DNA from 4 places in the Vibrio sp. SCSIO 43136 genome. Region 2 is predicted to be linked to each of the others. Evidence: predicted binding sites of a transcription regulator. Region 2 holds the regulator's gene; each other region holds the start of a gene.
What was found. Region 2 encodes PurR, which represses purine synthesis genes. Its sites were predicted from a motif close to TNANGNAAACGTTTNCNTNA; they were not measured.
Positions count from the first base shown of each region.

Region 1: metK (methionine adenosyltransferase) is a predicted target of PurR. The motif match lies at 6,466-6,485, and genes of this name have one in related genera.
Region 3: glyA (serine hydroxymethyltransferase) is a predicted target of PurR. The motif match lies at 5,429-5,448, and genes of this name have one in related genera.
Region 4: J4N39_RS09260 (NupC/NupG family nucleoside CNT transporter) is a predicted target of PurR. The motif match lies at 5,420-5,439, and genes of this name have one in related genera.

Region 1 covers NZ_CP071848.1:384,483-392,385, reverse strand. Annotated here, with positions in the region: gene mscS (small-conductance mechanosensitive channel MscS) at 1-204, opposite strand, end outside; gene fbaA (class II fructose-bisphosphate aldolase) at 584-1,660, opposite strand; gene J4N39_RS02000 (phosphoglycerate kinase) at 1,797-2,957, opposite strand; gene epd (erythrose-4-phosphate dehydrogenase) at 3,111-4,139, opposite strand; gene tkt (transketolase) at 4,386-6,380, opposite strand; gene metK (methionine adenosyltransferase) at 6,752-7,903, shown strand.
Region 2 covers NZ_CP071848.1:1,156,960-1,164,862, forward strand. Annotated here, with positions in the region: gene glgC (glucose-1-phosphate adenylyltransferase) at 1-705, shown strand, start outside; gene glgA (glycogen synthase GlgA) at 695-2,155, shown strand; gene J4N39_RS05450 (alpha/beta fold hydrolase) at 2,312-3,106, shown strand; gene J4N39_RS05455 (putative signal transducing protein) at 3,137-3,448, opposite strand; gene J4N39_RS05460 (TVP38/TMEM64 family protein) at 3,452-4,141, opposite strand; gene J4N39_RS05465 (TfoX/Sxy family DNA transformation protein) at 4,300-4,890, opposite strand; cyclic di-GMP riboswitch class I at 5,008-5,100, opposite strand; gene purR (HTH-type transcriptional repressor PurR) at 5,264-6,271, opposite strand; gene torD (molecular chaperone TorD) at 6,560-7,207, opposite strand; gene torR (two-component system response regulator TorR) at 7,441-7,903, shown strand, end outside.
Region 3 covers NZ_CP071848.1:2,385,490-2,393,392, reverse strand. Annotated here, with positions in the region: gene J4N39_RS11360 (MliC family protein) at 1-194, shown strand, start outside; gene treR (trehalose operon repressor TreR) at 197-1,144, shown strand; gene treB (PTS trehalose transporter subunit IIBC) at 1,303-2,727, shown strand; gene treC (alpha,alpha-phosphotrehalase) at 2,804-4,477, shown strand; gene J4N39_RS11340 (YitT family protein) at 4,556-5,155, opposite strand; gene glyA (serine hydroxymethyltransferase) at 5,502-6,752, shown strand; gene J4N39_RS11330 (hypothetical protein) at 6,806-7,903, opposite strand, start outside.
Region 4 covers NZ_CP071848.1:1,965,455-1,973,357, reverse strand. Annotated here, with positions in the region: gene J4N39_RS09285 (TRAP transporter large permease) at 1-1,172, shown strand, start outside; gene J4N39_RS09280 (OsmC family protein) at 1,183-1,587, shown strand; gene J4N39_RS09275 (GYD domain-containing protein) at 1,591-1,929, shown strand; gene guaD (guanine deaminase) at 1,996-3,342, opposite strand; gene deoD (purine-nucleoside phosphorylase) at 3,389-4,099, opposite strand; gene J4N39_RS09260 (NupC/NupG family nucleoside CNT transporter) at 4,111-5,331, opposite strand; gene J4N39_RS09255 (serine hydrolase domain-containing protein) at 5,621-6,922, opposite strand; gene J4N39_RS09250 (LysR family transcriptional regulator) at 7,035-7,903, shown strand, end outside.

The sequences.
Region 1 (7,903 bases), 770 kb from region 2:
ATCCATTTTACGTTTATGCAGCACTTTCGCCACACTGCCAGCTACCGCTTTAACAACAATGTTACCGATAAACAGGATCAGCAGCGCTGATAAGATATTCACACCGTACTGGATCAGCAGGTCGGAATTGCCAGTAATCCATTCGTTGAGCTTATTGACGTTTTCCGCCAATTCGATGTCCACCACCGATGTTTCATTTGCCATAACAGCATCCTCTACTTCATTTAGTTATGTTTTTGCTACCTTGGCAGCAGATGCGGAAAATAACCTACTTCTCATACCAATACGACTAATTATGTGATTTTGCATAGCGACGGACAGATTTTCTCTAGCAAGGAAGAAATCTTATGCCTAGCTGGGACTAGGGATACGATTTCTGACGCGGCTAGAGGAAATATGGACTAGCCAGGCTGATCAGATAATTAGTTGGATTGGTATCTTTCCCTGGGAAGTACAAACACCTGAACCATATGCGATTTATATATTAGAGCAAAAAACCAAGCATTTGGATGATAAATTTGAGAAAGATATAAAAAAACCCACTCCGAAGAGTGGGTTAATTAACTTTAGCGCTTACGACAGATTATAGTACGTCGATTGCGTTAAGGTCTTTAAATGCTTGCTCAAGACGCGCAACCATACCAGACTGACCAGCACGTAGCCATACGCGTGGATCGTAGTATTTCTTGTTTGGAGCGTCATCACCAGTTGGGTTACCGATTTGACCTTGTAGGAAGTCACGGTTTTCAGCTTCGTATGCACGAACGCCATCCCAAGTAGCCCACTGAGTATCAGTATCGATGTTCATTTTGATAACACCGTAGCCGATTGACTCTTCAATCTCTTCTTGAGAAGAACCAGAACCGCCGTGGAATACGAAGTTTAGAGCGTTCGCAGCGATACCGAATTTCTCTGCACAGTGTGCTTGAGAATCACGTAGGATAGTTGGAGTAAGAACAACGTTACCTGGCTTGTATACACCGTGTACGTTACCGAAAGATGCAGCGATAGTGAAACGAGGGCTAACTGCGTTTAGGATCTCGTAAGCGTAAGCTACGTCTTCAGGAGAAGTGTATAGCTCAGACTGGTCCATATCAGTGTTGTCTACGCCGTCTTCTTCACCACCAGTACAACCTAGTTCGATTTCTAGAGTCATACCCATCTTAGCCATACGCTCTAGGTATTTAGCTGAGATTTCGATGTTTTCTTCTAGAGACTCTTCAGAAAGGTCGATCATGTGAGAAGAGAATAGAGGCTTACCAGTTTCAGCGAAGAATTTTTCGCCAGCGTCTAGTAGACCGTCGATCCAAGGAAGTAGTTTCTTAGCTGCGTGGTCAGTGTGAAGAATTACTGGCACACCGTAAGCTTCAGCTACAGCGTGTACGTATTTCGCACCTGCAACTGCGCCCATGATTTGCGCTTCTTGACCTTCTAGCTTCAGACCTTTACCAGCGAAGAAAGCAGCACCACCGTTAGAGAACTGAACTACTACTGGAGCTTTAACTTTAGAAGCTGCTTCCAGTACAGCGTTTACAGAGTCAGTGTTTACAACGTTAACCGCTGGAAGAGCAAATTTGTTTTCTTTTGCTACTTCAAATACTTTCTGTACGTCGTCACCAGAGATAACACCTGGTTTTACGAAATCGAAGATCTTAGACATGGAATTCGTCCTATTTTCTGTCGTATTAATTAAAAATTGCAATCGTTTGCTCACATCGCAGGGCGCATTCTATCAGCATTCTGCGTGCTTCAGCAAACAAGAAAGCGGGAAACCATTTCCCGCTTTTCTAGATAGATTATTTTGCGCGCTCTTCAAGCATCGCAACTGCTGGTAGAACTTTACCTTCAACAAACTCAAGGAAAGCACCGCCACCTGTTGAGATGTAAGATACGTCAGCCTTGATACCGAACTTATCGATAGCTGCTAGCGTGTCACCACCACCAGCTACAGAGAAACCTGCAGACTCAGCGATTGCTTTAGAGATGCCTGCTGTACCTGCTTCAAAGTTCTTGAACTCAAATACGCCTACAGGACCGTTCCATAGGATAGTTTTAGCGTTGCCGATGATTTCAGCAAGAGCCGCTGTTGAATCAGGGCCTAGGTCGAAGATCATGTCGTCGTCTTGAACTTCTGTTACTGGCTTGATTTCAGCTTCTGCGTTCTCATCAAATGCTTTAGCACAAGCTACGTCAGTTGCTACTGGGATAGAACACTCTTTCATTAGCTTCTGAGCTGTTTCAACTAGGTCAGCTTCGTATAGAGACTTACCTACATTGTGGCCATCAGCTGCGATGAATGTGTTTGCGATGCCGCCACCAACAACAAGTTGGTCAGCAACTTTAGATAGAGATTCTAGAACTGTTAGCTTAGTAGAAACTTTAGAACCACCTACGATAGCAACAAGTGGACGCTCTGGGTTGTCCATTGCTTTACCTAGTGCTTCAAGCTCAGCCGCTAGAAGAGGACCTGCACACGCAACTGGTGCGTTCATGCCAACGCCGTGAGTTGATGCTTGTGCACGGTGAGCCGTACCGAATGCATCCATTACAAAGATGTCACATAGCGCTGCGTACTTTTTAGATAGCTCTTCTTCGTTCTTTTTCTCGCCTTTGTTGAAGCGAACGTTTTCAAGAACAACAAGCTCACCAGCGTTTAGCTCTAGACCGTCTAGGTAATCTTTTGCTAGCTTAACTTCGCAATCTAGTGCGTCGTTTAGGTAGTTAACAACAGGTGCTAGAGAGAACTCTTCTGCGTATTCACCTTCCGTAGGACGACCTAGGTGAGAAGTTACCATTACTTTAGCACCAGCTTCTAGGCAGTGCTTGATAGTAGGTAGTGAAGCTAGGATACGTGCATCAGACGTCACTTTGCCGTCTTTTACTGGTACGTTTAGGTCCGCACGGATAAATACACGTTTGCCTGCTAGGTCCAGGTCAATCATCTTGATTACAGACATTCTTTGTCCTCTCAAATGTTAAAATATAAAGTTTGCAAAGGCCTGGCGTCGTGCCAAACCTGATAATTCTTACAACTGTTGTTTTAACTTGGGGTGCTTCTAATTTATTTCAAGTTAGAAAATAAATATTCCCAAGTCCATTTTTCGCTCTTACTAAGCAAGTGAGTGCATTACCAACGCTGTATCCAGCATGCGGTTGGCAAAGCCCCATTCGTTGTCACACCACACCAACATTTTAACCAAGCGCCCGTTACTTACTCGGGTCTGATTACCGTCAACAATTGCACTATGTTGATCATGGTTAAAATCGATGGAAACAAGCGGTGCCTCAGTATAATCAACAATGTTATGTAATGTACACCTAGAAGCCTCAATTATGGTTTGATTTACGTCATTAACTTTCACATTGGTAGCTAAAGTTACACTTAAATCCATTGCTGTCACATTAACTGTAGGCACGCGCACCGAAATTGCCTCGAATTTGTCAGAAAATTTCGGGAAAATGCGTCCGATTCCTAAATGCAGTTTGGTATCGACTGGGATGATTGATTGACTTGCGGCGCGGGTACGGCGGAGATCGTTATGATAGGCATCGATCACCTGTTGATCGTTCATCGAAGAGTGGATCGTAGTGATCGTACCCGACTCGATAGTAAAGGCATCATCTAGGGTTTTAATAATAGGTACGATACAGTTGGTCGTGCACGAGCCATTCGAAACCACCTTATGCTCAGCTTTAAGCGTATCGTGGTTTACGCCATAGATAATGGTGTTATCTAAATCCGCTGCACCAGGGTGTGAGAAGAGAACCTTCTTAGCGCCAGCCTCTAAGTGTTTTTGACCATCCGCCTGACTTCCAAACACACCAGTACAGTCTAAAACGATGTCTACTTCTAGATCTGCCCAAGGCAACATTTCAATATCAGCGAGGTGCAAAATACGAAGAGAATCTTGTTCGCCATTGGGGTGATGGATATAAAGGTGTTCTTGATCATGGCTGACCTTTTTAAAGAATCGCCCATGGGAAGAGTCATATTGAAGCAGGTGAGCCATTGCCTCAGGCTTTGCCAGCTCATTCACTGCAACCACTTCAATTTCTTGGCTTCTGCCACTCTCGTAGATAGCACGCAATACATTGCGCCCGATGCGTCCAAATCCATTAATCGCAATTTTTAGGGTCATACTAGACTAGTTTTTTGGGAAATAGTTGGAGTTGATAGTACAGAAGTTAATGAGGAAGGGGTAGAGGAAAACGGCTTACGGCTTACGGCTTACGGCTTACGGCTTACGGCTTACGGCTTACGGCTTACGGCAACATGTGATAACAACGAGCCACCTTAAGCAAGTAAATTCCGATTGCCGTTTACCGAACATAAAAAAAGGCCGGGTGCAAACACCCAGCCTTTCAATTCAGTCAACAACTAACAATTAAGCTAGCAGTTCCTTAGCTGTGTTTACTACGTTTTCAGTAGTGAAACCGAACATCTTGAATAGTTCACCAGCTGGTGCAGACTCACCGAACGTTGTCATACCGATGATCTTGCCACCGAAGCCTACGTACTTGTACCAGTAATCAGCAATACCTGCTTCTACTGCTACACGTGCCGTTACGTCAGATGGAAGAACCATTTCACGGTACTCAGCGTCTTGCTTGTCGAATGCATCAGTCGAAGGCATAGATACAACACGTACCTTACGGCCTTCAGCAGTTAGCTCAGCGGCTGCGTTCATTGCTAGTTCTACTTCAGAACCCGTTGCGATGAAGATTAGCTCAGGCTTGCCTTCGCAATCTTTAAGGATGTAAGCACCTTTAGCGATGTTAGCAACCTGCTCTGCATCACGATCTTGCTGTGCAAGGTTTTGACGAGAGAAGATTAGAGACGTAGGACCATCTTTACGCTCGATAGCAAGTTTCCAAGCTACTGCAGACTCAACCTGGTCACATGGACGCCATGTGCTCATGTTTGGCGTTACGCGCAGAGATGCGATCTGCTCAACAGGCTGGTGCGTTGGACCATCTTCACCCAGACCGATTGAGTCGTGAGTGTAAACCTGGATGTTCTGAACTTTCATCAGAGCAGCCATACGCATTGCGTTACGAGCGTATTCCATGAACATTAGGAAAGTTGCGCCGTATGGTACGAAACCACCGTGCAGAGCAATACCGTTCATGATTGCTGTCATACCGAACTCACGTACACCGTAGTGGATGTAGTTGCCCGCAAAGTCAGCCGCTTCTAGCGACTTAGAACCAGACCACATGGTTAGGTTAGAAGGCGCAAGGTCAGCAGAGCCGCCCATGAATTCAGGAAGCATTTGACCAAACGCTTCTAGTGCGTTTTGAGATGCTTTACGTGATGCGATGTTGGCAGGGTTTGCTTGAAGATCAGCAATGATTTGAGTTGCTTTCTCTTCCCACTCTGCCGGTAGGTCACCGTTTAGACGACGCTTAAGCTCAGCCGCTTCTGCTGGGAATGCTGCTGCGTACGCTTCGAACTTCTCGTTCCAAGCAGCTTCTTTCGCTGCGCCTGCTTCTTTTGCATCCCACTCGCCGTAGATGTCAGCAGGGATTTCAAACGCACCGTGTTTCCAACCTAGCGCTTCTTTCGTTGCTGCGATTTCTTCAGCGCCTAGTGGAGCACCGTGACAGTCGTGTGTGCCCGCTTTGTTTGGAGAACCAAAACCGATAACCGTCTTAGTACAGATAAGCGTAGGACGTGGGTCAGCTTTAGCTGCCTCGATTGCTGCATTGATAGCGTCAGAGTCGTGACCGTCTACTGCTGGGATTACGTGCCAGCCGTAAGATTCGAAACGCTTAGGCGTATCGTCAGAGAACCAACCTTCAACTTCACCGTCGATTGAGATGCCGTTGTCATCCCAAAATGCGATCAGTTTGCCTAGGCCAAGTGTACCAGCAAGAGAACAAGCCTCGTGCGAGATACCTTCCATTAGACAGCCGTCGCCCATGAATACGTAAGTGAAGTGGTCAACGATGTCGTGACCTGGCTTGTTGAACTGTGCTGCAAGAGCTTTCTCAGCTAGCGCCATACCAACACCGTTAGTGATGCCTTGGCCTAGAGGACCAGTTGTCGTTTCTACGCCTGGTGCGTAGCCGTACTCTGGGTGACCTGGAGTTTTCGAGTGAAGCTGACGGAAGTTCTTCAGATCATCGATCGATAGCTCATAACCAGTCAGGTGTAGCAGAGAGTAAATCAGCATTGAGCCGTGGCCGTTTGAAAGAATGAAACGGTCGCGGTCTGCCCACTCTGGGTTTTGTGGGTTATGGTTTAGGTGTGAACGCCAAAGTACTTCGGCGATATCAGCCATACCCATTGGTGCACCTGGGTGACCAGAGTTTGCTTGTTGAACACCATCCATGCTCAAAGCGCGGATAGCATTTGCTAGATCTTTACGAGAAGACATGTCTGCTCCTGAATGCATAAGCGAATATAAGAAATTTTTAGGGGGCCGAGATTTCGGCGGGCGTATTCTCTCAAAGCGCCCTCTTTACTGCAAACGTTTATCTGAAGATTTTGGCTACATATACGGCACTTTTTTCACAAAACGCTCACTAATATTCATTTAGGTTTTAATTGCATTGCAAACGATTGCCAAAAGACCTGACAAAAAATGCGCTTGTAATTCGATCAGTTATCACTAGAATAGACGTCTAGATGTAGATACACCTACAAAATTTAACCAGTTTTTACTTTGTTTGCCCCCTTCTCCCTCTTCTATAGTGAAGTAGGTTGAGAAACCATTTGGCGAACATTTCACCCAGTTTGGAGCTACCTATGGCTAAGCACCTATTTACTTCAGAGTCCGTATCTGAAGGTCATCCGGATAAAATTGCTGATCAGATCTCTGATGCAGTACTTGATGCAATTCTTGAGCAAGACCCTAAAGCACGTGTTGCTTGTGAGACCTACGTTAAGACCGGTATGGTAATGGTAGGTGGTGAAGTGACGACTTCTGCATGGGTAGATATCGAAGAAATCACTCGTCAAACGGTTCGTGAGATCGGTTACGTACACTCAGATATGGGTTTTGATGCTGACTCTTGTGCAGTACTAAACACTATCGGTAAGCAGTCTCCAGACATCAACCAAGGTGTTGATAAAGCTGACCCTAAAGAGCAAGGCGCTGGCGACCAAGGTATCATGTTCGGTTACGCAACTAACGAAACTGAAATCCTAATGCCTGCGGCAATCACTTACTCTCACCGTCTTGTACAAAAGCAAGCGGAAGTACGTAAGAGCGGCAAGCTAGACTTCCTACGTCCAGATGCAAAATCTCAGGTAACTTTCCAGTACGACCAAGGTAAAATCGTTGGTATCGATGCGGTAGTTCTTTCAACTCAGCACTGTGATTCAGTATCAACTCCTGACCTACGTGAAGCGGTAATGGAAGAGATCATCAAGCCAGTACTACCTTCTGAGTGGATCAACAAAGAGACTAACTTCTTCATCAACCCAACCGGTCGTTTTGTTATCGGTGGCCCAATGGGTGACTGTGGTCTGACTGGTCGTAAGATCATCGTTGATACCTACGGCGGCGCAGCTCGTCACGGTGGCGGTGCATTCTCTGGTAAAGATCCATCAAAAGTAGACCGCTCTGCAGCTTACGCAGCACGTTACGTAGCGAAGAACATCGTAGCAGCTGGCATGGCTGACCGTTGTGAAATCCAACTGTCTTACGCTATCGGTGTTGCTGATCCAACATCTATCATGGTTGAGACGTTTGGTACTGAGAAAGTATCTCACGACATCATCATCGAAGCGGTTCGTCAGCACTTCGACCTACGCCCATACGGCCTGCAAGAGATGCTGAACCTGCTTCAGCCAATCTACAAGCAGACCGCAGCATACGGTCACTTCGGTCGTGAAGAGTTCCCTTGGGAAGCGACTGACAAGGCAGCAATCCTACGCGATTTCGCCGGCCTATAA
Region 2 (7,903 bases):
ATCGGATTCCAAGAAAAACCTGAGAATCCTAAATCTATCCCAGGTTCCCCAAATGAAGCACTGGTTTCTATGGGTAACTACATTTTTGATTCAGAAGCCTTGTGCGCTGAACTACGTGTTGATGCGGAGAACGAGAACTCCAGCCATGACTTTGGTAAAGACATCATTCCTAAGATGTTCCCAGAGGGTGAGGTTTACGTTTATGACTTCTCAACCAACAAGATCAGCGGCGAAAAAGATACGACGTACTGGCGCGATGTAGGTACTATCGATTCTTACTGGGCGGCGCACATGGATCTTCTTGAGCAAGATCCTAAGTTCTCACTTTACAACCGTAGCTGGCCGCTACACACCTACTACCCACCACTTCCACCGGCAACATTCGTCGATGCTCAAGAGCGAAAAGTAAAAGTGACTGACAGCTTGATTGCAGGTGGTAGTTACGTTCAGGGCTCAGAAATCTATAAATCTGTTTTGGGCTATCGAAGCAACGTTGCGGCAGGTTCACATATTAGCGAATCGATCCTTTTAGGTGATACCAAAGTTGGTGCAGGATGTACGATTCGCCGAGCAATTATTGATAAAGATGTAGAAATCGCTCCAGGGACTGTTATCGGTGAAGATCTAGAGCTAGATCGTAAGCGTTTCCACGTATCACCTGACGGTATCGTAGTTATTAAGAAAGGATCGAAAATTGGATTCTAAACTAAATATTTGGTTTACAGTTTCCGAAGCTGAAGGGCTAGTAAAAAGTGGTGGCTTGGCAGATGTTGCCAAGGCACTGCCGAAAGCGCTTCAAAACCTTGGCCACGATGTGGCCATTGTTATTCCAGCCTATCAAAAACTTCCAGGCAAATCGGAAGCTGAAATCGTACTTCATACAGAGCTAGATTACTGGCCACACATTCAATACAGCGTAAGAAAGTTAGCCTTAGATGGTGTCACTGTATTCGCTGTCGAGTGTGATAAGTATTTTGACCGCCCAGAACTATATGCAGAAGCCAATGAAGCATACCCAGATAATGGTGAGCGCTTTGGTTTCTTTGCTTCAGCAGCATTGGACATGATCCCTAAACTGGGCGTACGTCCAGACATTGTTCATGCGAATGACTGGCACACTGGATTGGTGCCATTTTTGTTGAAAACACGTTACGAGCACGACTCAAGATACCAGCCAATTAAGAGTGTTTTGACGGTTCACAATGCTATTTTCAAGGGGATCTACTCTTATCACGACTTGGAGATCATTCCTGAACTTAACTTGTCTGGAATGGAGCACCTTAGATACGGTGAAAACTGCATCAGTATGCTTCGAGCAGGGGTGAACCACGCAGATAAAGTTAACGCAGTAAGCCCTAATTACGCATCAGAACTGATGACTGCTTTGGGCTCACACGGCATGGTGGATGATTTTGTCCATCGAAGTGCGGATCTTTATGGCATCTTGAACGGCTGTGATTACAGCGAGTGGAACCCTCAAACGGACAAACACATCGATACCCACTTTGGTATTGAAAACATGCTTGAAGGTAAAGCGGCTAACAAATCTGCCCTGCAAGGGGAAGTGGGATTGCCGAAACAGTCTTTGCCAATGTACGGTATGGTGTGCCGATTGACACACCAAAAAGGTTTCCACTACTTATTGCCAATTTTGCGCCAATTCCTGCTCAATGACGTGCAGTTGGTTATTGTGGGCACTGGCGAACCGGAAGTCGCAAAGAACCTTCATCAAATAGCCTCAGAATTTCCTGACAAATTTGCGTTTGTGGAAGCGTACAACAATCGACTTGCACACCTCGTGGAAGCAGGAAGTGACTTCTTCTTGATGCCATCGGAATTCGAAGCTTGTGGTTTGAATCAAATCTACAGCATGGCCTATGGCACATTGCCTATCGTGCGCGCTGTTGGTGGATTAAAAGATACGGTCACTGACTTTGACCAAGATCGAGCAAATGCAACAGGTTTTTGTTTTGATGATCCAGAGCCTTACGCCTTGCTGGCTGTCATGCAGCGTTCATTGATTGTTTATTTGCAACACCCGGAGCAAATTCAATCGATTCAACGTAACGCCATGGAAAGAGACTTTAGTTGGGAGGATTCAGCCAAGGAATACTTGGCAATGTATCACTCTGCAATGGTGAGTCATCGCCATTAAGCAAAAAAACTCATGTAAAGCCTCCTTAACTGGAGGCTTTTTTGTAACATTTTGCTAGGCTTTATAAATAGGCGAGGGCTGGGTTAGTCATACAAATTGTGCTAGGCTTCTTGCTCTGATTTTTCATACCAACCGATTTATCAATATTTAATGACCATGGCTGAAAACTTGCTATTTCACAAAACATATCGACATGCCACCAGCGATGAATGGGTGGTATTTGTGCATGGGGCAGGAGGAAGCTCTTCGATTTGGTTTAAGCAGATCAAAGCTTACCGCCAACACTTTAATTTGCTCTTAGTAGACCTTCGTGGTCATGGTCGTTCAAATCAGCTAATCAAAGACATCATTTCCAGCGAGTACACTTTTAAAGATGTATCTCAAGATGTGCTTAAAGTGCTCGATCACCTCAAAATTCAATCGGCACATTTTGTTGGTATGTCGTTGGGTACTATTATCGTCCGTAGCTTGGCAGAGCAAGCTTCGGAGCGCGTGAAATCAATGGTGCTTGGTGGCGCTGTGACCCGTTTTAACGCTCGTTCTCAATTCTTGGTCAAGGTGGGCGATCTTAGTAAGCACATGATCCCATACATGTGGCTTTATCGTCTGTTCGCATTTATTGTGATGCCACAACGAAGCCAGAAAGAATCACGACACTTGTTTATTCGAGAAGCGAAGAAGCTGTGTCAGAAGGAGTTCAAACGCTGGTACACGCTTGCCGCTGACGTTAATCCTCTGATGAAGTATTTCAAGGATAAAGACATTTCTATCCCGACGCTCTACCTTATGGGTGATAGAGATTACATGTTTATCCAGCCAGTGAAAGAGATGGTGAGAGTGCACAATGAAAGTATGCTGGTAGAAATTCCAGACTGCGGGCATGTGTGTAATGTGGAGAAGCCTGAAGAGTTTAATCAGGCCTCGATTGCTTTCATCCAGCGATTCGCTTGATATAGTCTGACAGCTGCAATCTGCATCGCTTTACTCTAGCGCCTGACCGCAATTCCAGCAGATAGAAAACTGAGCCTCAATCCACTCGTTACACTGACGGCAGCGCCAATCTGGTGCTGCCGTTGTTTGTTTAGCTTGAAACTCATTAATGATGCTTTGCGCTGCTAACTCTCGCTCTGTGTCAAACAGCCACACGTAAGGCTCGCTGTCTTCCCCAAAAGGCAGCTCCCCCTGCAAGCCAAACAGTCCTTCACCTCGCACTTCGGCTCGAATATCCCTAGATTTTAGCAATTCGCAAACAATGTGTGCCTCTGGTGGGGTTGCCGCAATGTAGATTTTCATCAGTTACCCCGCAGAAGTGCCACTCGGTACAGCTCTGAACTTACCTAGAATCCACTTCGCAGCCATCGGGAACACGCCTAACAGAGCAAAAGATACGAGCACAGCAGGTGAGACAATCCCTGACAAGGTTTCAATCTGAGCTAGCTGAGTACCCGCATTCACGTACACAGCAGTGCCTGCTAACATACCAATTTGAGAAACGATGTAGAATTTTGCCACGGAAATAGGTGTCAGTCCCATCACCAAGTTAATCAGGAAGAATGGAAATACAGGGATCAGACGTAACGAGAAGAGATAAAAAGCGCCATCTCGCTCAACCCCTTTATTAATCGCATCAAGTTTGCTGCCAAACTTCTCCTGAACCCAATCTTTTAGCAAGTAACGACTACTTAAAAAGGCCAATGTTGCCCCTAGTGTGCTGGCAAAGGAAACCAGCAGTAAGCCAGTTCCAAAACCAAACAGCGCTCCTGCGAGCAAAGTCACCACAGCTGCGCCGGGAATTGAAAGGGCAGTGATAGCCACATAAGCAAAGAAATAGCTGCCAGCAGCGATCAAGAAGTTTTCTTGGATAAAGGCACTTAATTGCGCTTGTTGTGCTTTGGCGTTGTCTAGTGTCAGTAATGGGCCAAACTTGATACCAAGGAAAATTATGGTGCCAAGTAACACCACACCTAAGATCAGTTTTTTGTTGATGGCGAGTTTCATGATGAGCTTCCCTTTCAAATTCTATTAAACAGTATGACAGGGAAATAGGATTTTTTCTTTCAAGCTAAATAGAACGAGTAGCTATAATAAATTCAGACAGATAGCAAAAGGGCTAACAGTTGACCGTTAGCCCTTGAAGGAAACAGTTAGTTGATTTGTTGTAGTAGCTCATCACGGCGTGCTTGAGGAACTACCGACCAATGGCTTCCTTTAATCGCCCCTTCGAGTGCCCACAGTAATTCGTGTCCTGGTGCGGTCGATTGACTGGCGCGAATGGCTAAGTAAGCTTTCGCTGCGCCTTGGCGATGCAACTCTTCAACACTGTTGATGCCCGCTTTTTTCAGCATGCGTTCAGAAGCCAACCGTAAATTGGGTAAATCTTTAAGGCGTGTCGGTTTAGCTTGAGCTTGTTGCTGCTTTTCTTGACGAGCAATGGAGAGTGCGTGTGTTGCTTCTGCGAATATATCGCTCGGATTCTGCCACTGCTCTTGAGGCACGGCAAAATATTTGGTCACGACAGGAAAGCCGCGCTTTTTGTATACGTAGGGCTCAAGGCCTTGTTCACGATAGTATTGTGCTTTGACGCTGTCTGCTCGAATGTAGAGGGTTTCACCTACCACAAGTGCGAACATGACTTCATCGGCAAACACGCCAAATCCGCCAAACATTGAGCGAGACTTTATTGTCCCTAACGCTTCGAATAATCTCAGCGAGTCTTTTAAAACTGGTTTATCCATGCTGTGAGTCTCGGTTTAGAAGTTAAGCCACTAAATTTCAGGTCCGAGAAATTAGCAAATCGATGCACATCTAAGAGTGTTCATTCAAACACTTGTAGGAAGGTTTGCATATTTGCCATCGGCAACCCCGCTACCATTTCAAACAAATCCGTTTGAGTTAGGCCGGAAGCTTTGCGTCCCATTTTTTCAAATGGTTTGCCCTGTGCGTGACACGATATATCCAATGTAACGAAGTCAGTTAAATTGCACCTGACTTAGTCAAATCATAGTGAAAAGGCGGAATAAACATCACAATTAGCTCTCCTTAATGTGATCTTGATTCAAATAAAAGCACGCTTGATGCGTGCTTTGTTTCACTTAGGTTTTCGAGATCTTAGTTCAATTTCTGAACTGATTTTCGTTCTACGAGTTCTGGTTGCATTTCGAAAACTCGACGCTCGTGCTCTTTGTCTTTGATTCGCTGAAGTAGCAGTTCAAATGCCGTCTTACCAACACGACGTTTTGGTTGGTGAACCGTAGTCAAAGGTGGCGAGAAGTAACCAGAAAGGTCGATGTTGTCGTAACCGATCACAGACACGTCTTCAGGCACTTTAATGCCTTTCTCTTGGAGGCGGCTCATCAAGCCCAATGCCATTGTGTCGTTAAAACAGAATACCGCTGTTGGGCGCTCTTCACCCATAGCAATAATCTTATCGGCAGCCAGCACCGCGGTGTCACACTCGAAGTTACCTTCAATGATCTTGCTGTCATCGCTTGGCAGGCCCGCTTTGTCCATCGCACGACGAAAGCCTGCGATGCGCTCTTTACAAGCCGCTTTTTCTAAGTGGCCTGATAGGCACATGATGTTGGTGTGGCCATTTTCGATCAGGTATTGCGTCGCTAGATAACCCCCTTCTTCAGAGTTATCAATGATCTTATCTGCACCAGAGCTTTCTGGGCCCCAGTCCATCACCACTTTAGGGATGTCGGCGTGCGAATCGAGCATTTGATGCAACTCTTCTGTCAAATCTGAACACATCACCAAGATGCCATCGACGCGTTTCTCCGCTAGCATGCGAATATAGTCACGCTGCTTTTCGTAGATACCACCAGTATTACATAGGATCAAAGTGTAGCCTTGACGGTAACAATAGCTTTCTACACCGTCGACAACTTCACTGAAAAATGGGTTAGTGGATTGGGTTACCAGCATGCCAATGGTACGAGTCGAGTTACATTTCAAACTACGAGCAACCGCACTTGGGGCATAGTTAAGTTCTTTAACCGCTTTGTTTACTTTCTCTTGAGTAGCTTCAGCAACAAAGCGAGTTTTATTAATTACGTGCGAAACCGTCGTGGTAGAAACTCCAGCAAGACGCGCAACATCTTTAATAGTGGCCATAAGGTTATCCTGAGTTAGCGAATGAGCGATGGTTTGTCATGGGTTTACGCCAAAAACGCACCGAATGGTTAGCTATGGCTCATCGCTAGAATCACATGTACCAAAAACACAAAAACCGCCTATGAACAGCGGTTTACGTTGTTTTCATCTAGAAATCATTTTTTTATCGTTTGCGTTCACAATTTTAGCCCCATATTTGGGGGCTGACAATCACTAATATGCTGATTACTTATTTACAGCTCACACAATATTATAATTTTTTCTAGATTTGATACACCGAACAAGACGCTACTCACCCGATAGGTATTGGCTATCTAACGCCAAAAAGTCAATTAATAGCGTAGAAACTGCGGCGTAAAATCCATACTCGTCGTTGTCTTTGCATGCTTTTACAAACTTAGGCAGCCAGTTAAGTAACTTGTTATTAATAAACTCTTTTTGCTCGGCGAGCGCTTGTTCGAATGCGTCTTCGTCTTCGATTTGGTTAGATTGAATGATGAGATTGCCCAAAAAGTCGAGTTCGACGGCTAAGTGGTCTGCAGGCTCGTTGAAGCCCTCCTGCATACCAATGCCTTTTTCATTCATCAATGCCGCCATTTCTTGTGCAGGAACGTCATTGAGCAGACCAGATTTCCCGACATAGATTGAGGCGTAAGGCAGTGCACCGCCTTTATCTGAGGTAAGAAACAGGTCACAAAAGTCAGCGGCCAACTCAAGTTGTGCATCTTCTCTGTCTTGCAATTTATTCAGGCAGTCAATCAGTGCGCTTGCAGACGTGCTAAGCTTGTCGTTGCTTGCCAGACCTTGAATAAAGGCGCGAATGTCCGCGCTGTGGTAGGCATCAAGTTCTTTGTCTGTCAGTTCAGCAGCAAATAGGCTTGATAGCCACCAATAAATTTCGGCACGCTTTTCATTAAATTGTTTGGTTTCTTGCATGATAGCTTAGCTCCTAAGGCATTGATGCAACGATTATAGCGCATCAAAATGAACAGCATCCGCACAAATTAAGACAAAAAATAACAGCTTATGAAGGACTGTTAACCCAGCCGTTTTCAGTTGTTTCATATCAATAAAAGTGTCGAATTCAGAGGATTTTTCGTCGCTTGGCTAGAAATGTAACCGATTGTGAATAGAATAATAATGAGATTAGAAATATATAAGTGGTACCGATGAGCCATCATATTTTAGTTGTAGAAGACGACATTGTTACCCGCAGCAAGTTGGCGGGATATTTTCAAAAAGAAGGCTATCAAGTCAGCGAAGCAGAAAGCGGGGAACAGATGCGTGAGGTGCTTGCAACCAACAGCATCGACTTGGTCATGCTCGACATTAACCTTCCGAATGAAGATGGTTTGATGCTAACCCGAGAGCTAAGAAGCCAATCGGACATTGGCATCATCTTGGTGACTGGCCGCACTGACAGTATCGATAAAATTGTCGGCTTGGAGATGGGTGCAGATGATTACGTGACCAAACCTTTTGAGCTGCGAGAGTTATTGGTGAGAGTTAAGAACCTATTGTGGCGCATCTCTCTGGTCGCTGAAGCAAGCAGTAAAGAACACATCAAAGAAGAAGCGGGCCAATTGATCCGCTTTGGCGAGTGGAGTTTTGATATTCAGCGCCGAGCTCTAA
Region 3 (7,903 bases), 1.2 Mb from region 2:
AAGCGTATGTCGATGGTAAAGCCTACCTCCTGAATCGAACGCCAAGTGCTTCTGGTGAAAAATACCAGTCGCCACAAAGGCATATCCAGTTGTGGTTAAAGGGGCGTCAGGCAAGCTTGAAGTGGAATCATTATCCTATCCAAATCTGCGTTATGCCTAACCCACACAACAACTTAGAGCCAATAAACGAATAACCATGTCGAAAAAGCTGACCATATTAGATATTGCAAAACTGGCAGGTGTCGGGAAATCGACCGTGTCTCGCGTACTGACCAATGACCCTAAAGTTAAGCCAGCAACGCGAGAAAAAGTGGAGCAAGTGATCAGCGATTCAGGTTATGTGCCGTCAAAGTCTGCTCAGTCGATGCGGGGCGGCAGCCAAAAAGTCATCGGTGTGATTATTTCTCGTTTGGACTCCCCGTCTGAAAACAGAGTGGTCAGTGCGATCCTAGACAGTCTTTATAAGTTTGGCTACGACGTAGTGATCATGGAGAGCCAGTTCGATCGCTATAAGACGAACGAGCACCTTGAAGTATTGCAGCGACGTAATGTTGATGGGGTGATAGTGTTTGGCTTTACCGGGTGCGACATTAGCCAAGTAGAGCGTTGGGAAAACCGTGCCGTGGTCATTGCCATGGATACCTTGAGTGTTTCCTCGGTTAATTACGATAACCGAGCGGTAATTACTGGTACACTAGACCATATCGCTGAACAAGGCATTGAAGATATTGCCTACCTAGGGGTAAATCCGAGCGATAAAACTACGGGTAAGATTCGTCTCGAAGCGTATCAGCAGTGGTGTGCAGAGCATCAGATAGCGCCACATTTTGTCACTGGTGAACTCAACCATGAAAGCGCTTATGCGCTGGTGGATGAGCTCATGGTGCACCAACCTAAGGCAATCGCCTGTGCCAGTGACACCCTAGCTCTAGGTGTGGTGAAACGCCTGCAAGAACTTGGTCGTCATGACATCCTCGTGACTGGTGTTGGGGCAAACCCTATGTTGTCATTTCTTTTCCCAAATACTTACAGTATTGACCCGGGCTATCAATTAGCGGGTGAAACTGCATCTAAGCTTTTGATAAATCAGCTTTCTGATACCGCTGGGGTTGAACATATCTGCCTTGAACCTCTCTTAGACTGAGTAATTGATCTACAATTATTCGTGAACTTGCTCAATTTTTGGGACTGTTCCCATTTTAATTTGTAAATTAGTTTGGCAGTATTCCCATCAAGAAATGGGAACAGTCCCATAATTAGAAAACTTCCCAATCTAGGGATTCCAATAAGGGTGTAAACATTATGAGTAAGATAGCGAGTCAGGACATTACGCGTCTTATCGAGTTAGTCGGTGGCAGCGAGAATATCGCCAGTGTTAGCCACTGTTTAACTCGTTTGCGTTTTGTTCTTAACGATACTAACGCTGCAGATATTAAGGGCCTTGAAGGGCTAGCTATGGTGAAGGGGTGCTTTACCAATGCAGGCCAATTTCAGGTGGTGATCGGTACTGAAGTCGATGAAGTATACAAAATGCTGATCGCTCAGGCGGGCAAAAGCGCCAGCTCTAAAGACGATGCTAAGAATGCCGCTCGTCAAAATATGAATGTGCTGGAGCGTGGTATCTCCCATCTTGCTGAAATTTTTGTACCACTGCTACCTGCGATCATTACTGGTGGCTTGATACTGGGTTTCCGTAATGTGATTGGCGACATCAAGATGTTTGATGGCCAAACTCTGACGCAAATCAGCCAGTTTTGGGCAACCGTGCACTCTTTCTTATGGTTGATTGGTGAAGCGATTTTCTTCTTCCTACCCGTGGGCGTATGTTGGTCGACGGTGAAGAAGCTCGGAGGAACACCGATCCTTGGTATCACCTTGGGTGTAACGCTGGTTTCACCGCAGTTGATGAATGCTTACATGATAGGTAAAGCCGCTCCAGAGGTATGGGATTTTGGCCTGTTTGTGATTGAAAAAGTCGGCTATCAAGCCCAGGTAATCCCTGCGATGTTGGCAGGTGTTGCACTGGCCTTTATCGAGACCAACCTAAAACGCATCACACCTTCTTACCTTTACTTAGTGATCGTACCTTTCGTTTCAATCATCTTGTCAGTGATTTTGGCGCACGCATTGATTGGCCCATTTGGCCGTATGCTTGGCGACGGTGTTGCAGCGGCAGCTAAAGCTGCGATGACTGGTGACTTTGCAGTTATTGGGGCGATGATTTTTGGTTTTGTTTATGCACCGCTAGTTATCACAGGTGTGCACCACACGACCAACGCCGTGGATTTGCAATTGATGCAAGAGTTAGGTGGTACGCCAATCTGGCCTTTGATTGCACTATCAAACATTGCCCAAGCATCTGCAGTGGTTGGCATCATCATGATCAGCCGTCGTGAAGGTGAGCGAGACATATCTGTCCCTGCGGCCATCTCGGCTTACCTAGGTGTGACAGAGCCTGCGATGTACGGTATTAACTTGAAGTACAAGTTCCCAATGCTAAGCGCCATGATTGGTTCAGCGATTGCCGCCGCTATCTGTGGTAGTGCTGGTGTAATGGCGAACGGTATCGGTGTAGGTGGTTTGCCGGGCATCCTATCAATCCAACCTCAATACTGGACGGTGTATCTAATTGCGATGCTAGTGGCGATTGTCGTGCCAGCATCACTGACCTTGATGATGTACAAGCGTGCTCAAGGTAAAGGTGAGCTTGCGACAGCCAGCGCCTAATCCTCCTTTCGGGGCGAGGTCATGATTAACTCGCCCCACTTTTCTTGTTTTGATTTTTTGAGTAAGTGATTTTTCCATGACAGCACAACACGACTGGTGGCGCACTGCGACCATCTATCAAATTTATCCTAAGAGTTTTTGCGACAGTGGAAGTCGTGGTACGGGTGATATTCAAGGCATCATCTCAAAACTTGATTACCTTAAAAACTTAGGAGTGGATGCCTTATGGCTGACTCCGGTTTATCAATCACCGATGATCGATAATGGCTACGACATTTCAGATTACTATGCGATCAACCCAGATTTTGGCAGCATGGAAGATTTTGATGAGTTGCTTGCTAAAGCCCATCAGCGTGGTATCCGTATTATTATGGATATCGTGGTTAACCATACTTCCACTGAACACCATTGGTTCCAATCTGCATTAGGTGACAAAAACAGCCCATATCGTGATTACTACATTTGGAAAGACCCAATTGATGGTCATGAACCTAACAACTGGCAGTCTAAGTTTGGTGGTAATGCTTGGGCGCTTGATGAAGCCACAGGTCAGTACTATCTGCATCTGTTCGCTAAAGAGCAAGCAGACCTCAACTGGGAGAACCCAAAAGTTCGCGCTGAAGTGAAGGAAGTGATCAGCTTCTGGGCGGAAAAAGGCGTGGATGGATTTCGTCTCGATGTGATCAACTTGATCTCTAAGCAGCAAGATTTTCCAAGTGATCGTCAAGGCGATGGTCGTCGATTTTATACCGATGGACCAAGAGTTCACGAGTATCTGCAAGAGATCAGTGATTCCGTATTTCAAAAATATGGCAGCGTGACCGTTGGTGAGATGTCATCAACCACCCTAGAGCACTGTCAACAATACTCCGATGTCAGCGGAAAAGAGCTGTCGATGGTGTTTAACTTTCATCATCTAAAAGTAGATTACCCGAATGGAGACAAGTGGACGAAAGCACCATTTGATTTCATTCAGCTCAAACAGATTTTCAACCATTGGCAGACGGGCCTAAACGGCAAGGGGTGGGGGGCACTGTTTTGGTGTAATCATGACCAGCCGAGAGTGGTTAGTCGTTTAGGCAATGATACCCAATACCGAGTGGAATCAGCAAAAATGCTCGCTGCCAGCGTACATATGATGCAGGGTACGCCATACATCTATCAAGGGGAAGAGATAGGTATGACCAACCCTGGTTATACCACCCTTGAGCAGTACCGTGATGTTGAGAGCATCAATATGTATCAGATCATGGTGAAAGATTTAGGGATAAGTCATCAGGATATGATGGATATTTTGCAGCAAAAATCTCGTGATAACTCACGTACACCTATGCAATGGGATAGCTCTTCGCATGCAGGTTTCACCCAAGGCACTCCTTGGCTTGAGGTGGCTGCCAATTATCCAACCATCAATGCAAAAGATGCGGTAGCAGACAAAAATTCGGTGTTCTACTTCTACAAAGAACTGATTAAGTTGAGAAAAGCGATTCCAGTCATCACCAGTGGCGATTACACCGACTTGATGCCGGATCACCCAAGTGTATTTGCTTACCGTCGTCAGTCGCAGAGCCAAATTTTGATTTGTCTGAACAACTACTATGACCAAGAAGTGGTGGTGTGTGTGGATGAGCAAGTGGAATCTGGGCGTTACTTGATAGGTAACTACCAAGATATTGAGATGCAAGTTGTGACTCGTGAACAGGTACTGCGTCCATACGAAACGCGTACGATTTTAATTGAGAGAGGCTAGTTCCCCCAACTTTGCTTCAATCTCGGGAGAGTTTGGGCTTTGGTTGATGACCAAAGCCCTTTTTTACGTTTAGCAAGATTATGAGTATTTAACGATGTAGCGAGTAGGCTTGTGGTTCATTGCCAATACGATGTTGAGCATAAGTGCGCCCAATACCGATATTGCAATGGTCTCTGGGGAGACAAAGAAGCACGAGGCGATCAAAATACACGCATCGAGCAGCATCTGGCTTTTGCCCACCGAGAAGCCCGTTTTATCTTGAATAAGCAGACACAGTACGTTGAATCCACCCAAACTGGTGCGATGACGAAACAAGATCAGCATGCCAAGCCCCATTAAAATGCCTCCAATAAGCGCACAGTAAATCGGGTTGACGCTTTCGATGCTTAAAACTTGCGGTAAGAAATCTGCCATAACAGATACCAGTGCACCAGAGACTAAGCTGGTGAATGCAAAGCGTGCCCCAAAGCGTTTCCAAGCCAGCATGTAGAAAGGTAGGTTACTGACAAAATACAAGGTACCAAAACTGAACGGTAAAAAATGCGTCATTAGCAGCGCAAGCCCAGTGGTGCCACCCGTGAGTAGATCGCCTGCTTGAAGAAAGTAAACGCCTTGGGCGACGATGAAAGTACCGGTAAAGATCGCAATCCAGTCTTCTCGTTGTGTGTGTTTTTCCATCACTTTTTAAATTATCTCGCAAAATTTTGACGCGAATAGTAAGGAAAAATTAGGTTTTTAGGTAGTTTGTTAAGAAATTTGTTTGAGAGCGATGTAAGTGACATTTTACACGCTGTAAACTCAATGGTTGACACTTGGAGAGCAAGAGTTAATCATATTCACCATATAGATGACAGGGATTAATGGTCATCATTAAAAAATTACATAAAGAAAGTGTTTAAAGGCACTTTATGACCTAGATCAATTTATGTATGATGTCCCCAACTTAAATGGTGACGAAAACGTTTGCTTTTGGTCGTTGTGTGGTTTTTTTAGAACTTTGGATTATCTGAGTCAGGAGATACAGATGTTAAAGCGTGATATGAACATCGCCGATTACGATGCTGAACTATTTGCAGCAATTCAGGAAGAAACTCTTCGTCAAGAAGAGCACATTGAGCTTATTGCTTCTGAAAACTACACCAGTCCACGTGTAATGGAAGCTCAGGGGTCACAACTTACTAACAAATACGCTGAAGGTTACCCTGGTAAGCGTTACTACGGTGGTTGTGAGTACGTAGATAAAGCGGAAGCATTGGCGATTGACCGTGCATGTCAGCTTTTCGGTTGTGAATATGCTAACGTTCAGCCTCACTCAGGCTCTCAAGCAAACAGCGCAGTGTACATGGCGCTTTTGAACCCAGGCGATACAGTTCTTGGTATGAGCCTTGCGCACGGTGGTCACCTAACTCACGGTTCTCCAGTAAACTTCTCTGGTAAGCACTACAACGTTATCCCTTACGGTATCGATGAAGCTGGTCAGATCAACTACGACGAGATGGAGCAACTTGCTGTAGAGCATAAGCCTAAGATGATCATCGGTGGTTTCTCTGCTTACTCTCAAGTGGTTGATTGGGCGCGCATGCGTGAAATCGCTGACAAAGTAGGTGCTTACCTATTCGTCGATATGGCGCACGTTGCAGGTCTTATTGCTGCGGGTGTTTACCCAACGCCAGTGCCACACGCACACGTTGTAACGACAACGACTCACAAAACGCTAGCAGGTCCACGTGGTGGCCTAATCCTGTCAAATGCGGGTGAGGACATGTACAAGAAACTGAACTCTGCGGTATTCCCAGGTGGTCAGGGTGGCCCTCTGATGCACGTGATCGCAGCAAAAGCAGTTGCTTTCAAAGAAGCGATGGAGCCAGAGTTTAAAGAGTACCAAGCACGCGTAGTTCAAAACGCAAAAGCGATGGTAGCTCAGTTCCAAGAGCGTGGTTATAACATCGTTTCTAACGGTACTGAAAACCACCTGTTCCTTGTTGATCTAATCAACAAAGACATCACTGGTAAAGAAGCAGATGCTGCACTAGGCGCTGCGAACATCACAGTGAACAAGAACTCAGTACCAAACGATCCGCGCAGCCCATTCGTGACTTCTGGTATCCGTGTAGGTTCTCCAGCGATCACTCGCCGTGGCTTCACTCAAGATGACGCTAAAGAACTAGCAAACTGGATGTGTGACGTTCTAGACAACATCGGTGATGAAGCGGTGATCGAAGCGACTAAAGCGAAGGTGCTTGAGATTTGTAAGCGTTTGCCGGTATATGCATAATTAATATTTGCTTTTAGAAAAAACGCCTTCGAATATCGAAGGCGTTTTAGTTTCTACTTGATTCTAATTAGATCGATCACTGAACGTTGATCTTGGTCTATAATACGAGTTTCTATAATCTCATTTACATTGTGTGTATTAATCAATACATGGATGAAATCTCGAGCACTTGGGCCATTTTGCCTAAACGATATAATGCCATTTGGAGTGATGTTGATGGTTTTCTCGGTCTCAACATCTAGCTTGTAGGGAAGTGCATTTGAGTTAACAGACTTAAGCCCTTTATCTAAGACTACGTATTCACCACGGTTAACGCAGTAGAAAAATTTATCAGTATTTAAGAAATAGTTACGTTCATTGTTTAGTGTATCTACAGCGCTATATTGAGCAATGAATAGTGAGTCCAGCCTTGTTTGGTTTTTGGTAAATACATTGCACTGCTTATCTATGAGAATTTCAGTCTCTTCGATATTTTGCGCAAAAACCACATCCTTTAGGTTTGAATGGTCAATTTGCTCGTTCCAGTGCGCATTACTTGTAAAAATTTCTGCTGATTGCTTTTCATCTGAACGACCAACGAAAATATTGTCTAGCAAGAACAATGAGTTGACTTTTTGTAGTGCTTCCATACCAACGTGGTATTTAGTTTCTTCATCGATGAGAAACTTCTTTTGTCCGTTTAGCTGGTAAGAGACGAACTTACCATTATAGAAAACACTATTGTCAGATATATGGTCGCCATCTTTTAGAGGTGTTAATTCTTCAATTTGCACCCCAGTTGATCCCTTGGGCAGATTCAACTTAACTACAGCATCTTTATATTCGGAAATATCATCATCTTCAAAGCTACCTACGACTAGAATTGCATCGCTAGAATTTCGTTCACTATCTGGCAGGATAAAATCAATATTCCCTTTTCCACTCAATACTCTTGGGCGAAACTTGATACCTTTCGATGGTGCTGAAGACCAGAAAATCCAAGCTTCTCCAGACTTGTTTTCGAGGATGTAGCCTTCGTCAAATGCGTTGTCAATGATTAGCTTTCCATCCGTATAGATTTGATTTGGTACTCTAGCACTGACGTAAGAGAATTCATTATTCAATCTTTGGATCTGATAGATAGTTACATTACGCTTTTCTAGTTGAGATTC
Region 4 (7,903 bases), 810 kb from region 2:
CGTATCTAGCGATTGATACGATTTGGGGTATTTTTAACTCCTTCACGTTAAGCGCCGTTCCGATGTTCATTTTGTTAGGGGAAATTCTACTAAGAAGTGGTTTGAGTGAGCGTGCCTATGCAGCGTTTACTCCAATTTTTGCTCGTATTCCAGGCGGGCTACTTCACTCCAATGTGGCGGTTTGTACTTTGTTCGGTGCAGTCAGTGGATCAAGCTTGTCGACGGCAGCGGCGATTGGTTCGGTGGCGTATCCTGAGCTAAGCAAGCGTGGCTACAACAAAGAAGCGGTTGTAGGCAGCCTTGCGGGGGCGGGTACCTTGGGGCTTTTGATCCCACCGAGTCTATCACTGCTGATCTTTGGTGCATTAACAGAGACCTCAATTGGTCGCTTGTTTGCAGCAGGTATCGTACCGGGCATCATGGTGAGTGCACTGTTCATGCTGTACATCTTTTTGCGCAGCGTGAAAGACCCAAGCATTGCACCTCGTGATAATACTAAATACACCCTGAGCTTTATCTTGGTGGGACTCGCCAGAGTATGGCCAGTGCTACTGATGATCTTGGCAATCATGGGCAGCATTATGTTTGGTATTGCGACGCCAACGGAAGCGGCTGGAGTAGGTGTCGCTGTAGCGATAGCTATCTCGTTTATCTGGGGCGATCTTAGCGTTAAAGGCTTGGTTGAGTCGGTATATCGTAGCGCACTGATGTTTGCATCGATTGGCTTTATTGTGCTTGGCGCAGCTATTTTGTCTCAGTCAGTGAGCATTCTTGGTATCCCACAGGCGATTTTGCAAACCGCAATTGATAGCGGCCTTGGCAAATACGGCATCTTCCTACTGATCGTTCTTATCTACGTACTATTTGGTTGTGTGTTTGATGGCTTGTCATTGATGGTGATGACTTTACCGATAGTGTTCCCACTACTGACAGGACTTGGTTTCGACCAAATTTGGGTGGGTGTGATGATCACTATCATGATTGAAATTGGTCAAGTAACACCGCCAGTGGGGCTTAATTTATCGGTGCTAACGGCATTGACCAAAGGCGAAATAAGTTTGGGTCGCACAGCGATTGCAACCATCCCATATTGGGGGATCTTGTTGCTCGCCATAGTGATAATCACTTTGGTACCAAGCATTGTATTAATTCTTCCTAACGCGATTTTCTAAAAGGTATTTTATGGCAATTAAAATAAAAGCAGCCAGTTACGGACCAGCCATTGCAGCGCTCAATGCGGATGGTGAACTAGTGTATGGCACAGAGCTGGGCGCATTATCTAAAACACCTGAGCTAGATAGCCCAGCCATGACCATGCTCTACTCAGTGGCTTCTTGCATGGTGTTATCGCTGCAAATGGTCGCAAAGCGCAAGAAGATTGAGGTGCAGCCATTTAGCTTTGAGGTGATTGGCCATAAAGGGACAGAACTGCCGATGCATTTTGCTCGTTATGAAGTCGCACTAAGCGCAGGCGTTCACGCAGATCCTGAAGTTGCGCAGAAGCTGCTAAAGGATGCCAAAGCGATCTGTACCGTAAGTAACAGCCTTTCTGGCTCGTTTGAATTGAGCATCAAGGAAGAGGGGTAAACCGTGGCGTTACAAACTTACTTAGTCCAAGTGGCGTTTACTGCCGAAGCGATGGCGGGCCTAGTAGCAAAGCCTGAAAATCGCTTAAACAGCATGATCCCTATCGTTGAGAAGATGGGTGGCAAGTTTATCGGTAGTTGGATCTCATTTGGTGAGCACGACTCGATTGCAGTGATTGAAATGCCAGATCATATCCATATCAAAGCGTTTTCAATGGCGGCGATGGCTGGTGGTGGTTTACGCCATTTCCACCTTACTCCAATGATCTCATTTGAAGATGGCGTAGAGGCGATGAAGCTTGCAGGGTCTTTGGCTTACCAAGCACCAAAAGATGATGAATAGCGCATCGATATAATGAAGATAATAAAAACCCCAAGCTCTAGAGTTTGGGGTTTTATTTTTGGAGGCTTACTTGACCAATCGGCCATTTACCCAAACGTTCTTAATCGCGGGTTCAGAGCTATGAACGATGATTTTCTCAAGAATGTCTTGGCTAGAGTCAAGGTCATCGTAAACTCGCACTTGGCTGGTTGGAGAGTTGGCTTCAACCACTAAAGCATCAAACAGGTAACCCGGCTTAAACACACCAATTGGCAAATCGAGGGTTTGACCGCCACCGTTGGTTGCCATCCAAAATGCCTCAACAAATGATACTCGGCTTGATGCTTCGCCACGATTTTCCATCAGATGAGTATTAGTACCCGCTTCGCGTACTCTTGAGTGGCTTACTGCATCAAGACAGGCGTGGAAAATCGAAGGGATAGGGCCACCAGAAAGATCAGCACCTAAACCCACATGTAGATCCTCATCGAGCGCTTCACGCAAAGGGAAGGCGGCATCGGCAAAGTACATATTAGATAATGGGCAGTGCGCTATACCTGCGCCAACTTCTTTCACGGTTTTCTTGTCGCTGTCGCTAAAGAAGATAGAGTGCGCCAGAACGGTTTTACGTGTCAGTAGCTTTGTCTCGTGATACAGCTCAACATCACTTTTGCCATACTTTTGCAGTGAATAGTCACGAGCCCAATCACTTTCAGACGCATGGGTTTGCACGTGGCAGTCGTATTTTTCGACTAGCTCGCCAAGTCCGCTAAGCAGCGCATAGGTTGACGTTGGAACAAAGCGAGGTGTGATCACCGGATAGACCAAGCCTTGCTTGTTATCGATCGTTTGAACAGCTTGAACAAAACGCTCTGCATTGTCGATTGCCGCTTGGCTAGACTCTTCTACATAGTATTCAGGACACATGGATTTCTCATCCATCGACACTTTACCGATCAACGCACGTTGACCTTTTTGCTGACATACCTTAGCCAAATACTCAGAGGCTTGATTGTCAATCGTCGCAAAGTACATCGCAGTGGTGGTGCCATGAGCCAGTAAAGTCTCTACCAGTTCTGGATACATACGCTGGGCAAATTCTGGCTCTTGGTAGCGGCTTTCGAGCGGAAAGGTGTACTGATTCAGCCAATCGTGTAGCGGTAAGTCTAGCCCTTTGCCTGATTGCGGCCATTGAGGGGCGTGAGTGTGCAGGTCGACAAGCCCCGGCATTAGGTATTGATGCTTGTTGAGCTTAGTTAGACTATCGGCATCTTGGTGCTTCTCAACGAGCGCTTCAAATCCTTCTTGTCCGCAATGCATCACTTGGGTAATCACCCCGTTGGCATCAAACTCAACACACGCACTTTCAAAATGCTCGAACTGGCCTTTAACAGGAGCGTGGAATAGTGCGCCTAAGACAGCTTTTGTTGTCATTATTCGTTTCCTAGAAAAAAGCCTAGCTCACGGCTAGGCTTGGCATTTACAGAGCGATGGCCGTTTTTAGAGCGACGTTGATCATTTCATGTAGCTCAGTGCGTCGTTCATCTGCCGTCAGGTGTTCACCTTTGGTGATATGGTCTGTCACGGTACACATTGCAACTGCTTTACAGCCGTTTTCTGCGGCGCAAGAGTAAAGTGCGTTCACTTCCATCTCGACACCTAGCACACCGTACTTTGCCATCAGTTCGTACATGTCGAAATCAGGGCGGTAGAACAAGTCAGAAGAGAACACTTGGCCGACTTTGTAGCTCATGTCTGTACCTTCAAGAACCGACACACACTTTTGCAGCATGTTGTAGTCAGCAAGGGCTGCGTAGTCGTGGTCACGGAAACGGATTCGGTTAATCTTAGAGTCCGTCGACGCACCCATCGCAACGATAACATCTTTTACTTTCACGTCATCATGAATAGCGCCACAGCTGCCGATACGGATGAAGTTCTTAACGCCAAATTCAGTCATCAACTCGTGAAAGTAGATGGTTGCCGAAGGACCACCCATGCCGTGCGCCATCACAGATAGTGCTTTGCCTTGGTAAGTGCCAGTGTATGCGTAGATACCGCGAACATCAGACACCAACTTAGGGTTGTCTAGATACGTTTCTGCAATCAGTTTGGCGCGTAGCGGATCACCTGGCATCAGGATAGTTTCTGCAAAATCGCCTTTTTCTGCGTTGATATGCGGAGTCGCCATGTTGAAGTTCCTTATGCAAGAGTGATTAATAGACCAGCAATTGTGCCAGACATTAGGTTAGCCAAAACTGCGCCGAACAGTACGCGAGGACCGATTTCAACTAGCAGTGGACGACGCTCAGGATTCATTGCTCCAATGCCGCCAATCACCATCGCCAGTGAACCAAAGTTCGCAAAACCACATAGTGCGAATGCGATGATCGCTTGAGTTTTAGCAGATAGTGTTTCTGAGATCTCAACAAAGTTCATGTAAGCCACAAACTCATTCACAGCGATTTTCTTACCGATCAGAGCGCCAGCAGTTACTGCTTCTTCCCATGGAACACCCATCATGAAGGTCAGTGGCGACAAGATGTAACCGATGATCAGCTCAAGGCTTGCGTTTTCAAAGCCAATCATGCCACCAATTCCAGAGATAATGCCGTTAAGTAAAGCCACTAGAGCGACGAAAGAGATCACTAGCGCAGTTACCACAGCGACTTGCTGCATACCAACGATAGAGCCTTCAGTGATAGCGTCGAGAAGGTTTTTCGGTGCGTCTTGATCGTCTAGTTCAACTTTTTTGTTCACCACAACTTCATCGGTTTGCGGACAAAGTAGTTTTGCGAAAAGTAGACCTGCAGGCGCAGTCATGAAACACGCCGTGATGATGAATTTTGGATCAACACCCAAGCTGATGTAGCCGACCATAGTACCGCCAGCAACACTTGCTAGGCCGCCCGTCATTACCGCAAACAGCTCTGAACGAGTCATGTTTTTCACCAAAGGGCGGATCATTGAAGGCGCTTCGATTGGGCCAACGAAGATATTTGCTGTTGCGCTCAGAGATTCTGCTTTAGATGTTCCAAGCAGTTTAGTCAGTGCGCCACCGATGATGTTGATCATCAGCTGCATTATGCCTAGGTAGTAGAGGGCTGCGATAAGCGCAGAAATGAAGATGATTACACATAGAACGTTCACCACAAAGATGAAGCCCATGCCAAATTTGCCAAGGTCACCAAATGCAAACGCTAGACCTTCATTTGCGTAAGAAATAACGTGGTTAACACCATTAGACATGCCTTGTAGGATCTGCTCGCCAACAGGGACAAACATCACAAATGCACCAAAGCCAATTTGTGCTAAAAGGGCTAACAGTACGGTGCGTTTATTGATTGCACTACGGTTTTCAGAAAAGGCAAAACCCACTGCAAGCAGTGTGAAAATGCCCACGATACTCATTAGTAAAGACATGATACAGCTCTTTGGTTTAGTACCTAGTAACGTCCGTATCATTTAGGTAGGAATTAATTTGGGCGGGATTCTATAAGTTGGACTTGATAAAAGCAAACGTTTTCCGAAAACGTTTATATGGTAATGATTTTATGTAACACCAAAGAGAAATAAGTAGGGCAAATGTTGATAAAGAGTAGAAAGGCTAAGGCGGTAAGGTAATGAAACGGAGAATTTCATTACCTATTTGCTACCAACCTTAACCTGTGATTAAACCCTGACAGTTACGCTAAGGGTTAAGCTGTCACTGTTATAGTGTTGACGCCAGTGATTCGAATGCTTGCAGTTTCGCTTTTGCGCTGTCTCGAGCCGCATTGGATGCACTGTCAGCAGAGGAGAACGTCGCAATCACCACGTTTTTCTCTTGATTGATGTAAAGGAATTGTCCAAACACCCCTCTAAATGTGCCGATGTTCTTGTCTGAATCATGCACCCACAGGAAGTTTTTGTAGCCTTGTAGATGAGTGTCAAAAACGTTGGTGTCAGCTTGTCTATAAATGCTGTTTTGGGTATGACGTTTTTCTTCATCACTGAGGGTAAATGTCTCTTTAACCCACTTTTCGGCAAATACTTGTTCGCCGTTATATTGCCCATTGTTAACCATGGCCAAGCCCACTTTGGCAAAGTCACGCAGCGTGGTGTTGAAACCGCCAGTCGCAATCGGGTTGTAGTTCATATCACTCATAAAGAACGCATCGTGAGCAACGCCAAGTTTGTTCCAGATATTGTTAGCGATGAACTCATTCAATGGTTCACCAGACACACGTGCAATTACCCAGCCGATCACGTCAACATTTGGGCTGTGGTATTCGAACTTGTGGTTTTTGTCGAGGTCCGGATTTTGTTCAAACATTGCCGCAAAACTGAGTAGATCTTTCGGGGTATCGTCTTTCGTCGGGTCAATGGCCATCAAGTCGTAGGCGGGTACAAAACCGAGGCGGCGGAAATACTCGTAGTGCACATCGCCCGGAGCCATATTGACGTAGTCTTCACGATAGTCCAGCGCACTGGTCATATTGAGCACTGTGCGTATATCTTGCTCGCCAAAATAGGTGTCTTTCAGCTCTTCGATGTAATGGGATACTTTTTGGTTCACATCAACTTTGTCTTGTTCTACCAAAAGACCTAATGCTTGGCCAACAAGGGATTTAGTGCTCGATGCCCATAGGTGATGATCCCTGGCTCCAAAGTCACCAAAATATTCTTCATGCAATACTTTTCCGTTTTGGATCACTATGTAGCCGTCGGTGAAGTCATTGATCATCGCCTCTCGAAACGTCAATGTTTGATCGCCGTAGTTAAATGTGTGCTTTGCCACCTCAGGGTTTAGGGCTTCTGGAAGCTCAGCAATCTCACCGTCACGTGGCACCATGAGCGAAGGGTGAATTCCCATGTTCTGGAAAGCCCATTGGTTGTAAGGCGAATGGGTGTAGTTGCTCAAAGTGACTTGATCTTGAGGCTTTGCTGGTACGGTGGACATCGGTTTAATTTCAGCGATAGCAGACGTTGAAACGGCAGCAGAGATAATAGTGGCAATTAGGGATGTTTTCATGGGGTGATCTCCGTGGATGATCATTGCTGTGAATTTGTATGTGCCTAGGTTACTGTGATAATTTCAAACATATAAATTCATAATGTACGCCTTAGGCGTACAAAGAGGCGTTATGATCTCATTTGAACAAGTGACCTGTTTTACTCACGTGTATGAGTTGCAAAGTTTTAGCAAAGCCAGCGTTAAGCTTGGTAAAGCGCGCTCCACCGTTAGAGAAAGAATTGCGGCGTTGGAAGATATGATGGCGGTTGAGCTATTTGTCATTGAAGGGAAAAAGGCTGTCCCAACTGAATATGCTCGTCGTTTGTATCCTCGAGCAAGGCTATTGGCAAGACAGGCCCTAGAGTTCGAAAACATAGCCTTGTCCGCCTACCAAGGTGAGCTTTCCAATATCACTCTGTATCATGACAGCCTGACCCCAACGGCTATGCTGATCGAGATTGAAAGCGAGATTAAGTCTTTGGTTCCCAATGTATCTATTCACTGGCTTCAGCGCGATAGGCATCACTGTTTGGCGGAGATAGAATCAGGAGAGGTGCTTTTGGCAATTATGCCGGGTCTTGGCAATATTCATCCGAGTTCCGCCATTGGCAGCGTCAATTTAGGCGCTTACCCGTTGGGTATTTACACCGCAACCGACTCAGATATTCCAACACAGCCGATCGCCTTAGCCGAACTCACCACAAGAAAGCAGTTGATTACAGAAAATGATTTAAACAATGCGCTCAGGCACACCAAGATGAGTAGTGTGTACGAGGTTGTTACGTCAAAGCAGTTTTTGATGGAAAAACTGATGCGAGAGGGGTGGAGTGTAGTCGCGCAGCAAGATGCTCAGGCTTATCTTGAACGTGGTCAGCTGAGGAGGGTCGATTTGCTCGAAGCGCCAGCGTCTATCCGCCAAGACTGTATTATGTTTTACAACTTATCGTCAGAAGCTTCGGAGCAAGAAACCAAAATTGTTCAAGCGGTGAGCGACGTGGC